Regions from separate parts of the Comamonas sp. FG99 genome, predicted to be linked through region 2. Evidence: riboswitches for the same ligand, from Rfam matches in the RefSeq annotation. Region 2 holds a riboswitch; the other holds the start of a gene.
What was found. A riboswitch is a leader RNA that binds a small molecule or an ion and turns the genes downstream of it on or off. The one in region 2 is predicted to bind glycine.
Positions count from the first base shown of each region.

Region 1: another riboswitch for glycine. It lies ahead of ACODRX_RS03015 (D-amino acid dehydrogenase); the one in region 2 lies ahead of gcvT (glycine cleavage system aminomethyltransferase GcvT).

Region 1 covers NZ_JBMDII010000003.1:57,919-62,593, reverse strand. The annotation lists gene ACODRX_RS03020 (BUD32 family EKC/KEOPS complex subunit) at 1-764, shown strand, start outside; gene ACODRX_RS03015 (D-amino acid dehydrogenase) at 807-2,045, opposite strand; glycine riboswitch at 2,218-2,319, opposite strand; gene ACODRX_RS03010 (Bug family tripartite tricarboxylate transporter substrate binding protein) at 2,439-3,419, shown strand; gene ACODRX_RS03005 (cytochrome P450/oxidoreductase) at 3,422-4,675, shown strand, end outside.
Region 2 covers NZ_JBMDII010000048.1:9,233-13,907, forward strand. The annotation lists gene gcvH (glycine cleavage system protein GcvH) at 1-338, opposite strand, end outside; gene gcvT (glycine cleavage system aminomethyltransferase GcvT) at 409-1,536, opposite strand; glycine riboswitch at 1,602-1,704, opposite strand; glycine riboswitch at 1,717-1,806, opposite strand; gene fes (enterochelin esterase) at 1,829-3,466, opposite strand; gene ACODRX_RS22915 (nucleotidyltransferase family protein) at 3,589-4,338, opposite strand; gene ACODRX_RS22920 (Lrp/AsnC family transcriptional regulator) at 4,618-4,675, shown strand, end outside.

The DNA.
Region 1 (4,675 bases), on a different contig from region 2:
TGCGCTCGCACCTGCAGGCGCAAAGCTTCAACGTCGTGCGCTACGAACTGCCCGGCGAGTCGGTCTGGCTCAAGCGCGCCGGCCCGCCGATCGCTGCCTGGCGCTACCGGCTGCTGGGCATGGCCGCGCGGCTGCTCAAGGTGGATGTGCTGCAGCCCGTGGTCAACCCCGGCGGCCGCGAGGCCATCGCCACCGAGGTGCGGCGGTTGCGCGACCTGGCCGCGCGCGGGCTGCGCGTGCCCGCCGTGCTGGCTGTCGAGGAAGACGGCTTTCTGATGCGCCACCTGGGCGCGCCGGGCCAGGCCACGCCGTCGCTGGCCGACGAGATCGAGAACGCCGCACGCCATGCACCGCAGCAGGCGCTGTGGCTGTGGCGGCGGGGCTTTGCCGCCATGCAGCGGGTGCACGGCAGCGGCACCTGCCTGAGCCAGGGCTTTGCGCGCAACATGGTGCGCTGCCCCGACGACGTGATCGGCTACATCGACTTCGAGGACGACCCGCTGGCCACGCTGCCGCGCGAGTTGTGCATCGTCAAGGACGCGCTGTGCTACGCCCACTCCAGCGCGCTCTTCCTGCGCCAGGCCGGCATGCTCGGCGCCGCCCGCCCGCACTGGCAGCAATGGCATGACCAGCTGGATGCCAGCGCGCGCGCGGCGCTCGACACCACCGTACGCCGGATGCGCTGGGTAGGCCGCCTGCCCGACAGCCGCCGCCTGGGCCGCGACACGCAGCGCCTGCGTGCGGTGTACGATTTGGTGCAGTGAGGGCAAGGCACGGCGCGGTATGCCGCGCCATGCCTTCGCCTGCTACACCGCTGCAGCCGGCCCCATCGCCTGCTGCGCAATATCCCCGAGCATGCTGGCGGTCACCGCCGACAAGGTCCAGCCCAGATGGCCGTGGCCTGTGTTGTAGAAGACACCGGGCTTGCTGCCGCGCCCGATGCGCGGCAGCATGTCGGGCATCATCGGGCGCAGGCCGGCCCATGGCACGACGCTGCGGGTGCTGACACCGGGAAAGCAGGCCTGCACCCACTCGACCAGGGGCCGGATCCGGTCGGCCCGGATATCCCGGTTGTAGCCATTGAATTCCGCGGTGCCCGCCACCCGAAAGCGCTCTTCGCCCAGGCGGCTGGTGACCAGCTTGGTCTCGTCGTCCAGCAGGCTCACCACCGGCGCCGCGGCGCGGCTGGCTTCATCGAGCAGGTTGACGGTGATGGAATAGCCCTTGACCGGATAGATATTGACGCGGTCCCCCAGCTGGGCTGCCAGCATGCGGCTGGCGGTGCCGGCGCAGACCACGATGCCGTCGAAGCTGGAGGTGGACGTGCCCTGCGCATCGCTCGCGGTCACGCGGGCCTGCCGGCCATCGGCCGCCACGGACAGCACCTGCTGGCCGTACAGGCAGCGCACCCCGTGGCGCACGCAGGCGGCAGCCAGCCCGCTGGTGAATTTGTGGATGTCGCCGGTCGAGTCGCTCTCGGTGAAGTAGCCGCCATAGAAGGCGCCGGACAGGGTCGGCTCGATGTCCCGGATCTCCTGCGGCGTCAGTGCGCGCCGCTCCAGCCCACCCTGGGCCAGCAGCTTCGAGACCATGCCCGCATGCTCGAAGCCGGCCTTGTTGCGGTAGATATGGAGGATGCCTTTCTGCTTCAGGTCGAAGTCGATGCCCTCTTGCGCGGCCCAGGCAAAAAGGTGCTCGCGGGCCGCAATGGCCAGCCTGGCGGTTTCAACGGTGTTCCTCTGGTAGTGCGGGATCGCCGCGAGGAATTCGAAGAACCACGAGAGCTTGTGCCAGCTTGGCTTGGGGTTGACCAGCAGCGGCGCATCGCTCTTGAGCATCCACTTGAGGCCCTTCAGAATGGTGGACCAATGGGTCCACACCTCGGCATTCGAGGCCGAGAGCTGCCCGCCGTTGGCAAACGAGGTTTCCATGGCGGCGTAGCGCTGCTTTTCGAACAAGGTGACGGCAAACCCGCGCTGGGCCAGCGCGTAGGCCGTGGTCACGCCAGTGATTCCGCCACCGATGACGGCGATGGTTTTCTTCATGATGGATCAGGTCCCGGATGTGTCAAAGGTGGAGCCCGGGCACACCATGTGCACCGGACGCCCCCTCTGTTCTGGACCTGAGAGATTCACGCAGCATCGCCGGGGCGATGATCGCTTGCTCCTTCGGTATGCCCGGCGGACAACGGCGCCGGACATTCTTCAGAGTGCATGGACGGTGATGCCGATCCTTTTGCCTGAGAGTTTCCGGGGCGGTTGCTCCTTCGGCGCTGTATGCGGCACGCGGGCACGCAACAGTCTCTCTCGGCATCACCAGGCTGACAGCCTTGGGGGCAAATATAGGGAAATCCCCTGATATTGGATATACGGGTTTTCTCTGCCATTGCGCCATGCATGGCGCCACAATGGCTTAGAACCTGTTCACGGAGACTTTCGATGAAAAAACGCGCTTTCGCCGCCAGCCTGCTGGCGCTGTCCGCCCTGGCCGGCATGTCCACCGGCGCCTGGGCCGACGATGCCTACCCCTCCAAGCCGATCCGCTGGCTAGTGCCCTATGCGGCGGGCGGCGGCTCGGACTTCCTGGCCCGCACCATCGGGCAGGCGCTGTCGGCCCACATCAAGCAGCCGGTGGTGGTGGACAACAAGCCCGGCGGCAACACCGCGATCGCCGCCTCCGAAACCGCGCGCGCCGCGGCCGACGGCTACACCGTGCTCTCGGCCGACAACGGCACGCTGATCTACAACCCGGTGTTGTACAAGACGCTGAGCTACAACCCCTCCAAGGATCTGGCGCCGGTCACGCTGATGGGACGCTTTCCGATGATCCTGGTGGTCAATCCGAACGCCGGCTTTGCCGATGCCCGCGATTTCATCGCCAAGGCCAAGGCCAGCAAGCAGGGGCTGAACTACGCTTCGGCCGGCGCGGGCAGCCCGCACCACCTGGCGATGGAGCTGCTGAAGGTGGAGGCCGGCCTGTCGCTGGTGCATGCGCCCTACCGCGGCGCGGCGCCTGCGCTGGGCGACGTGGCCGGCGGCCAGGTTCCGGCGATGATGGTGGACCTGGCCGCGGGCGCGGGGTTCATCAAGGGCGGCAAGGTCAAGCCGCTGGCCGTGGCCAATGCCACGCGCCTGCCGCAGCTGCCCGAGGTGCCGACCTTCGCCGAGCTGGGCCTGCCCAAGGTCGATGCGGCGGCGCTGGTCGGCATGGTGGCGCCGGCCAAGACGCCGTCCCCGGTGATCGCCACCCTGAACAAGCAGGTGGTGGCCGCGATCAACGAGCCCGCGGTCAAGCAAAAGCTCATCGACTTCGGCGTGGAGCCGGTGGGCAACACGCCCGAGCAGTTCCAGGCCCTGATCAACAGCGAGAGCACGCGCTGGCAGAAGCTGATCAAGGACCTGCACATCACGCTGGAGTGAACATGGCATCCGCCCGCTGCCCCATCGACCACAGCCAGCTCACCCGGCCCTCGGGCCGCAGCGGCCCCACCGGTTGCCCGGTGAGCCTGGGCGCCGCCGCCTTCGACCCCTTCAGCGACGGCTACCAGCAGGACCCGCCCGAGTATGTGCGCTGGGCGCGCGAGCAGGAGCCTGTGTTCTACAGCCCGCAGCTGGGCTACTGGGTGGTCACACGCTTCGACGACATCAAGGCCATCTTCCGCGACAACCTCACCTACAGCCCGTCGATCGCGCTGGAGAAGATCACGCCCACGGGCGATGCGGCCAATGCGGTGCTGGCCTCCTACGGCTTCGCGCTCAACCGCACCCTGGTCAACGAGGACGAGCCGGCCCACATGCCGCGCCGCCGCGCGCTGATGGAGCCGTTCACGCCCGAGCAGCTGGCGCACCACGAGCCCATGGTGCGCCGGCTGGCGCGCGAATACGTGGACCGCTTCATAGCCGACGGCCGCGCCGACCTGGTGGACCAGATGCTGTGGGAAGTGCCGCTCACCGTGGCCATGCACTTTCTCGGCGTGCCCGAGGACGACATGGACACGCTGCGCAAGTACAGCATCGCCCACACGGTCAACACCTGGGGCCGCCCCAGGCCCGAGGAGCAGGTGGCGGTGGCCCATGCGGTGGGCCGGTTCTGGCAATACGCGGGCCAGGTGCTGGACAAGATGCGCGCCAACCCCGATGCCGATGGCTGGATGCAGTACGGCATCCGCAGGCAAAGGGAGCTGCCCGAGGTCGTCACCGACTCGTACCTGCACTCGATGATGATGGCCGGCATCGTCGCCGCCCACGAGACCACCGCCAATGCCACCGCCAACGCGGTGAAGCTTTTGCTGCAGCACCCCGAGGCCTGGCAGGCTATTTGCCGCGACCCGTCGCTGATCCCCGGCGCGGTGGAAGAGTGCCTGCGCCACAACGGCTCGGTCGCCGCCTGGCGGCGCCTGGCCACCCGGGACGTGGTGATCGGCGGCCAGCCGATCCCGGCGGGCTCCAAGCTGCTCATCGTCACCTCGTCGGCCAACCACGACGAGGGGCACTTCGTCGATGCCGATTTCTTCGACATCGAGCGCGACAACGCCAGCGACCACCTGACCTTTGGCTACGGCTCGCACCAGTGCATGGGCAAGAACCTGGCGCGCATGGAGATGCAGATCTTCCTGGAGGAATTCGCCCGCCGCCTGCCCCATATGCGGCTGGCAGAGCAGCGCTTCAGCTATGTG
Region 2 (4,675 bases):
TCGAGCAGGCCGTCAAGCTGGCCGGCATCGGCCAGCTTGACCTTGAAGAACCAGCCGGCGCCCAGCGGGTCGCTGTTGGCCAGCGAAGGGTCGGCGCGCAGGGCTTCGTTGACTTCGACGATCTCGCCGGAGACGGGCATGTACACGTCGGCGGCGGCCTTCACCGATTCGACCACGCCGGCCACGTCGCCCTGGCCGAAGCTCGCGCCCACCTCGGGCAGGTCGACGAAGACCACGTCACCGAGCGCGTCCTGCGCATGCACGGTGATGCCGACCACGGCCGCGCTGGCATCGGCGGCGTTGATCCATTCGTGTTCTTTGGAGAATTTGACAGTCATGTGGGCTCCGGGAGCTAGAGAGGGAAAGAAAGGGTTGGCCGCCAGCAGGCATGCCGGCGGCTGCGTGATGTTATCCGCGGAAGTAGTTGGGCGGTATGAAGGGCATGGGCGCCACTTCCATCGGCACGCGCTTGCCGCGCACGATGGCGTCGAGCTTTTGGCCCACCGTGGCCAGCGCCGCGTCCACATAGGCCATGGCAATGGGCCGATCCACCGAGGGGCCGAGCAGACCGCTGGTGACCACGCCGACGGTCCTGCCGCCGGCATCCTGCAGCTCCACCTGCTCGCGCACCGGAATGCGCTCCAGCGCCACCAGGCCCACGCGCTTGCGCGCAAGCAGGGCGGGATTGTCGATCTGCGCCAGCACCTTGTCGGCGCCGGGAAAGCCCCCGGCGCGCGCGCCGCCGCTGCGGCGCACCTTCTGGATGGCCCAGTTCAGCGCGGCCTCGGGCGGCGTGGTGGTGGTGTCCAGGTCGCTGCCGTACAGGCACAGGCCGGCTTCCAGCCGCAGCGAGTTGCGCGCGCCCAGGCCGATGGGCTTGACCTCGGGCTGGGCCAGCAGCTTGCGCGCCAGCGCCTCGGCCTGCTCGCCGGGCACCGAGATCTCGAAGCCATCCTCGCCGGTGTAGCCGCTGCGGGTGATGAAGCAGGGAATGCCGTCGACATCGAATGTTCCACCGGTCATGAACACCAGCTTCTCGGCGCCCGGCGCCAGGCGCGACAGCGCCTGGACCGCCAGCGGGCCCTGCAGCGCCAGCAGGCCGTGCCCGGGCATGGGGAGCACCTGGCAGCGGCCGCCGATGCGTGCCTGGATATGGGCGATGTCGGTCGCCTTGCAGGCACCGTTGACGATCACGAAGAGCGAATCCTCGCCCTGGTTGAAGAACATCAGGTCGTCGAGGATGCCGCCTTCGTCGTTCAGCAGCAGGCCGTAGCGCTGCTTGCCCACCGGCAGGTCGATCACGTCCACCGGCATCAGCGATTCGAAGGCCGCGGCGGCATCCGGGCCCACCAGGCGCAGCTGGCCCATGTGCGACACATCGAACAGGCCGGCGCTGGCGCGGGTGTGCTTGTGCTCGGCGATCAGCCCCTCGGGGTACTGCACCGGCATGGAGTAGCCGGCGAAAGGCACCATGCGGGCGCCCAGCTCCAGGTGCAGGGCGTTGAGCGGCGTGGTTTGGAGGGCGGAAGCGGTCATGGGCAACTCGGAGTGGCTGTGGGCAAATCAATGGCGCATGCCGCGCACCGATGGCGCTGCATGCGGTTTGCCCCGCTGTCCGCTTTACCTGAGAGATTCACCCCGTAACCGGGGCTTGCTCCTTCGGTGGATGCGGCGTGCGCCGCACCTCTCTCCAGCAAGGTGACGCCTTGGCGAGCAAGGCGTTTGCCAGTCCTTTTGCCTGAGCGTTCAGTGGGTACCTGCGCCTTCGGCGGCCTGTATTGCAAGGCTCTCTCCTGACCGGGTGGATTGTAGCGGAAGCGCCGGGGGCTCAGTCGCTCAATCCGTCGCAAACCGGCAAGCCTTGCGCAAAGCGCTCGGGGTTGAGCAGCGCCACCAGGCCGCAGCCCAGCGCGCCCTGCCAGTGCAGGTAGTCATGGCCGGTGGCGTGCTCGCGCTGGGTCAGCGCGTAGCCCTTGGCGCGCAGCACGTCGCCGAGATGGCGATTGGTTTCCAGGATGCCGTCCTGCCCCGCGCGCGCCGCTTCGTAGCGGCCGGCATCGAGGTACAGGCGCAGCTCGCGCCGGGGCTCCTGGGCATAGCGGCGCATCATCCAGCCCGGCCGCTCGCCGGGCGGCGCCCACCAGAACGAGCCCGACAGGCTCAGCACCCGGCCGAACCACTGCGGCAGCATGAGGCCCGCATGGGCCGAAGCCAGGCCGCCGTAGCTCGAGCCGGCGACCACCGTGGCCGCGGGCGCCTGCGCCAGGCCCTGGGCGCGTACCCAGGGCATCAGCTCCTCGTCGAGAAAACGAGTGAAGCGCGGGTTGGGCGGCAGCTCGGCGGCGCGCGCTGCGGGGCTGGGGTTGGCCAGCAGCACCACGGCGGTGGGCGGGATCAGCCCGTCGGCCAGCAGGTTGTCCACGATGCGCGGCGTGGGCACGTCCTGCCGGTAGGCATGGGCGTCGAACAGCACCAGCAGCGCCTGCGGCCTGGCATGCGCCGGGCGGTAGAGCCAGACCGCGCGCTCGTTGCCGAGGATGCGGCTGGGCAGCAGGTGCTGCGTCAGCTGGCCCTGGGGCACGCCGGAGCGGGCGGCGATCCAGGGCTGGCGCGGGGCCTGCGGCAGTTCCAGCACCGAATGGCCCTGGAAGGCGTCGAGCCCCGCGTCGGCCTGCGCCGGGAATACATGCGGGTTCAGCGGATCGCGCTGCGCGGTGGCCAGGATCATGCGGCGCTGCTCCTGCGGCGTGCCTTGCACGCGCGGCACGTCGGGCGCGAGCCGGTAGGACAGGCGGGCGCTGGACGGCATGCGAAAACTCGCCCACCAGACGTCGCTGGCATCCAGGCGCTGCAGCGGATCGTGCTCGCCCGAAGGGCTGCCGAACAGCCGCACGCTCTGGGTCTGCGCGCCGCCGCGCCACAGGAAGGTGACCAGCGATTCGCGCTCGGACAGCGGCTCGACCAGCGGCGTGCCCTGCCGTTCGCGCTCCTGCCAGAAGGCCTCGGTATTGCCGCCAGCCGCCAGGGATTGCGCCAGCGCCTGCAGGCGCTGGCTTTCGGGGCGGGGCGCTTGCGCGGCCGAGCCGGTTGCCGGCGCCAGTGTGCGGCGCAGCTGCAGCGTGTAGGGGGCGCCCTGCGATCCGGCCCGCAGCTGCAACTGCTGCCCAGCCTGCGCCTGCCAGCTAAAGTCTTGCAGGCCGTGCTCGGCATCGGCCAGCCGGCGCAGGTGGCGGCCCTCGGCATCGAGCAGATCCAGCACCGCGCCGGGGCCGTTGACATCGCCTTGCACCACATGGCCGGCAGGCAGTTGCACGCGCCAGCGCTGCGACTGCGCGGCCTCCAGCCTGCCTTGCAGCGGTGTGCCCACCGCTATGTCGGCCGCTGTGGCGGCAGGCCATGCCAGGCAGGCGGATGCGCTTGCGCAGGCCAGGATCAGGGAGTGAAGTACCGGGCGGGATGGGGCCATGGGGATGGGCTGTGGCAATGGACGGGATAGGCTGGCGTGCAATCCTAATCTAAACAGGAATTATTTGCATTGCAGCAGGGAAAGCTGTGAGCCACCCGCCAAGGGGGTGGGCGGCGACCCGTTCAGGCGATGCTGGCCAGCCGCGCGGGCGTGCCCACGTCGGTCCAGGGGCCGTCATAGCGGGTGGCGCCGCAGCGGCCGGCCTGCATGGCGGCGCGCAGCTGCTGCACCAGCGGCATCTTGATACCCTGCGGGTTGCCGGGCGGGATGTCGCAGTAGGGTAGCTGGAACAGTTCCTTCCTGAGCAGCGCCACGCAGCCATAGGTGAGGCGCTGGCGCTCGTCGCCGGGCTGCGGATTGGTGGCGCGGCCGTCGGCCTCCAGGATGAAATCGCCGCGCGGATGGTGCGGCGCATTGGGCACCAGCCACAAGTGCGCCAGCTCGCCGCTGGCGGCGAAGCGCGCGCGCAGCGCTTCGGCGAAGGCGAAGCCAGGCATGAACACATCGCCCGATACCAGCCAGAAGCTGTCGTCCAGCCAGGGCAGGGCGCGGCTGATTGCGCCGCTGGTCTCTATGCCGCCGCCGAAATCCAGGTCTTCGCGCGAGTAGCGTATCTGTACCTCGGCGCCTGCGAGCCGGGCCGCGGCCGGTGCCTCGGGCCACTGGGCGGCCACCTGCGCACCCAGCCAGCCGGTGTTGATGACCATGCGGCGCACGCCGCCCTGCGCCAGCGCTTCCATGGACCATTGCATCAACGGCTTGCCGCGCACCGGCAGCAGGGGCTTGGGGGTGTGGTCGGTCAGCGGGCGCATGCGTTCGCCGCGGCCGGCGGCCAGCACCATGGCCTGGGCGCAAAAATCGGGGTTGCTCATGGATGGGATGGAAAACAAGGTCTTTGGGAACAGGGCGAACTATGCCACGCCCGGGAGGGGCAGCTGTGCCAATGCAACAGCTCCCAGACAGCGGTAACCGCCTGGGAGCCGGGCATGCGAGGGACTGTCGGTAAACGGGCTCTGCAAGAAAGCGGCTTCGGTAAAAGTGTTTCGATGCAGAAAGTATGCGCTCCAAGCACTGGGAAGAATTTTTGATTTGTCTGATAATTCGCCATAATTTAGGAAAAAATTCTTCTCAAAGGATTTTGGTGAAAAAATATGCTGCTTGATCGTTTGGATCGGAAAATTCTTGCGGTGCTGCAGGCCAACAGCCGCG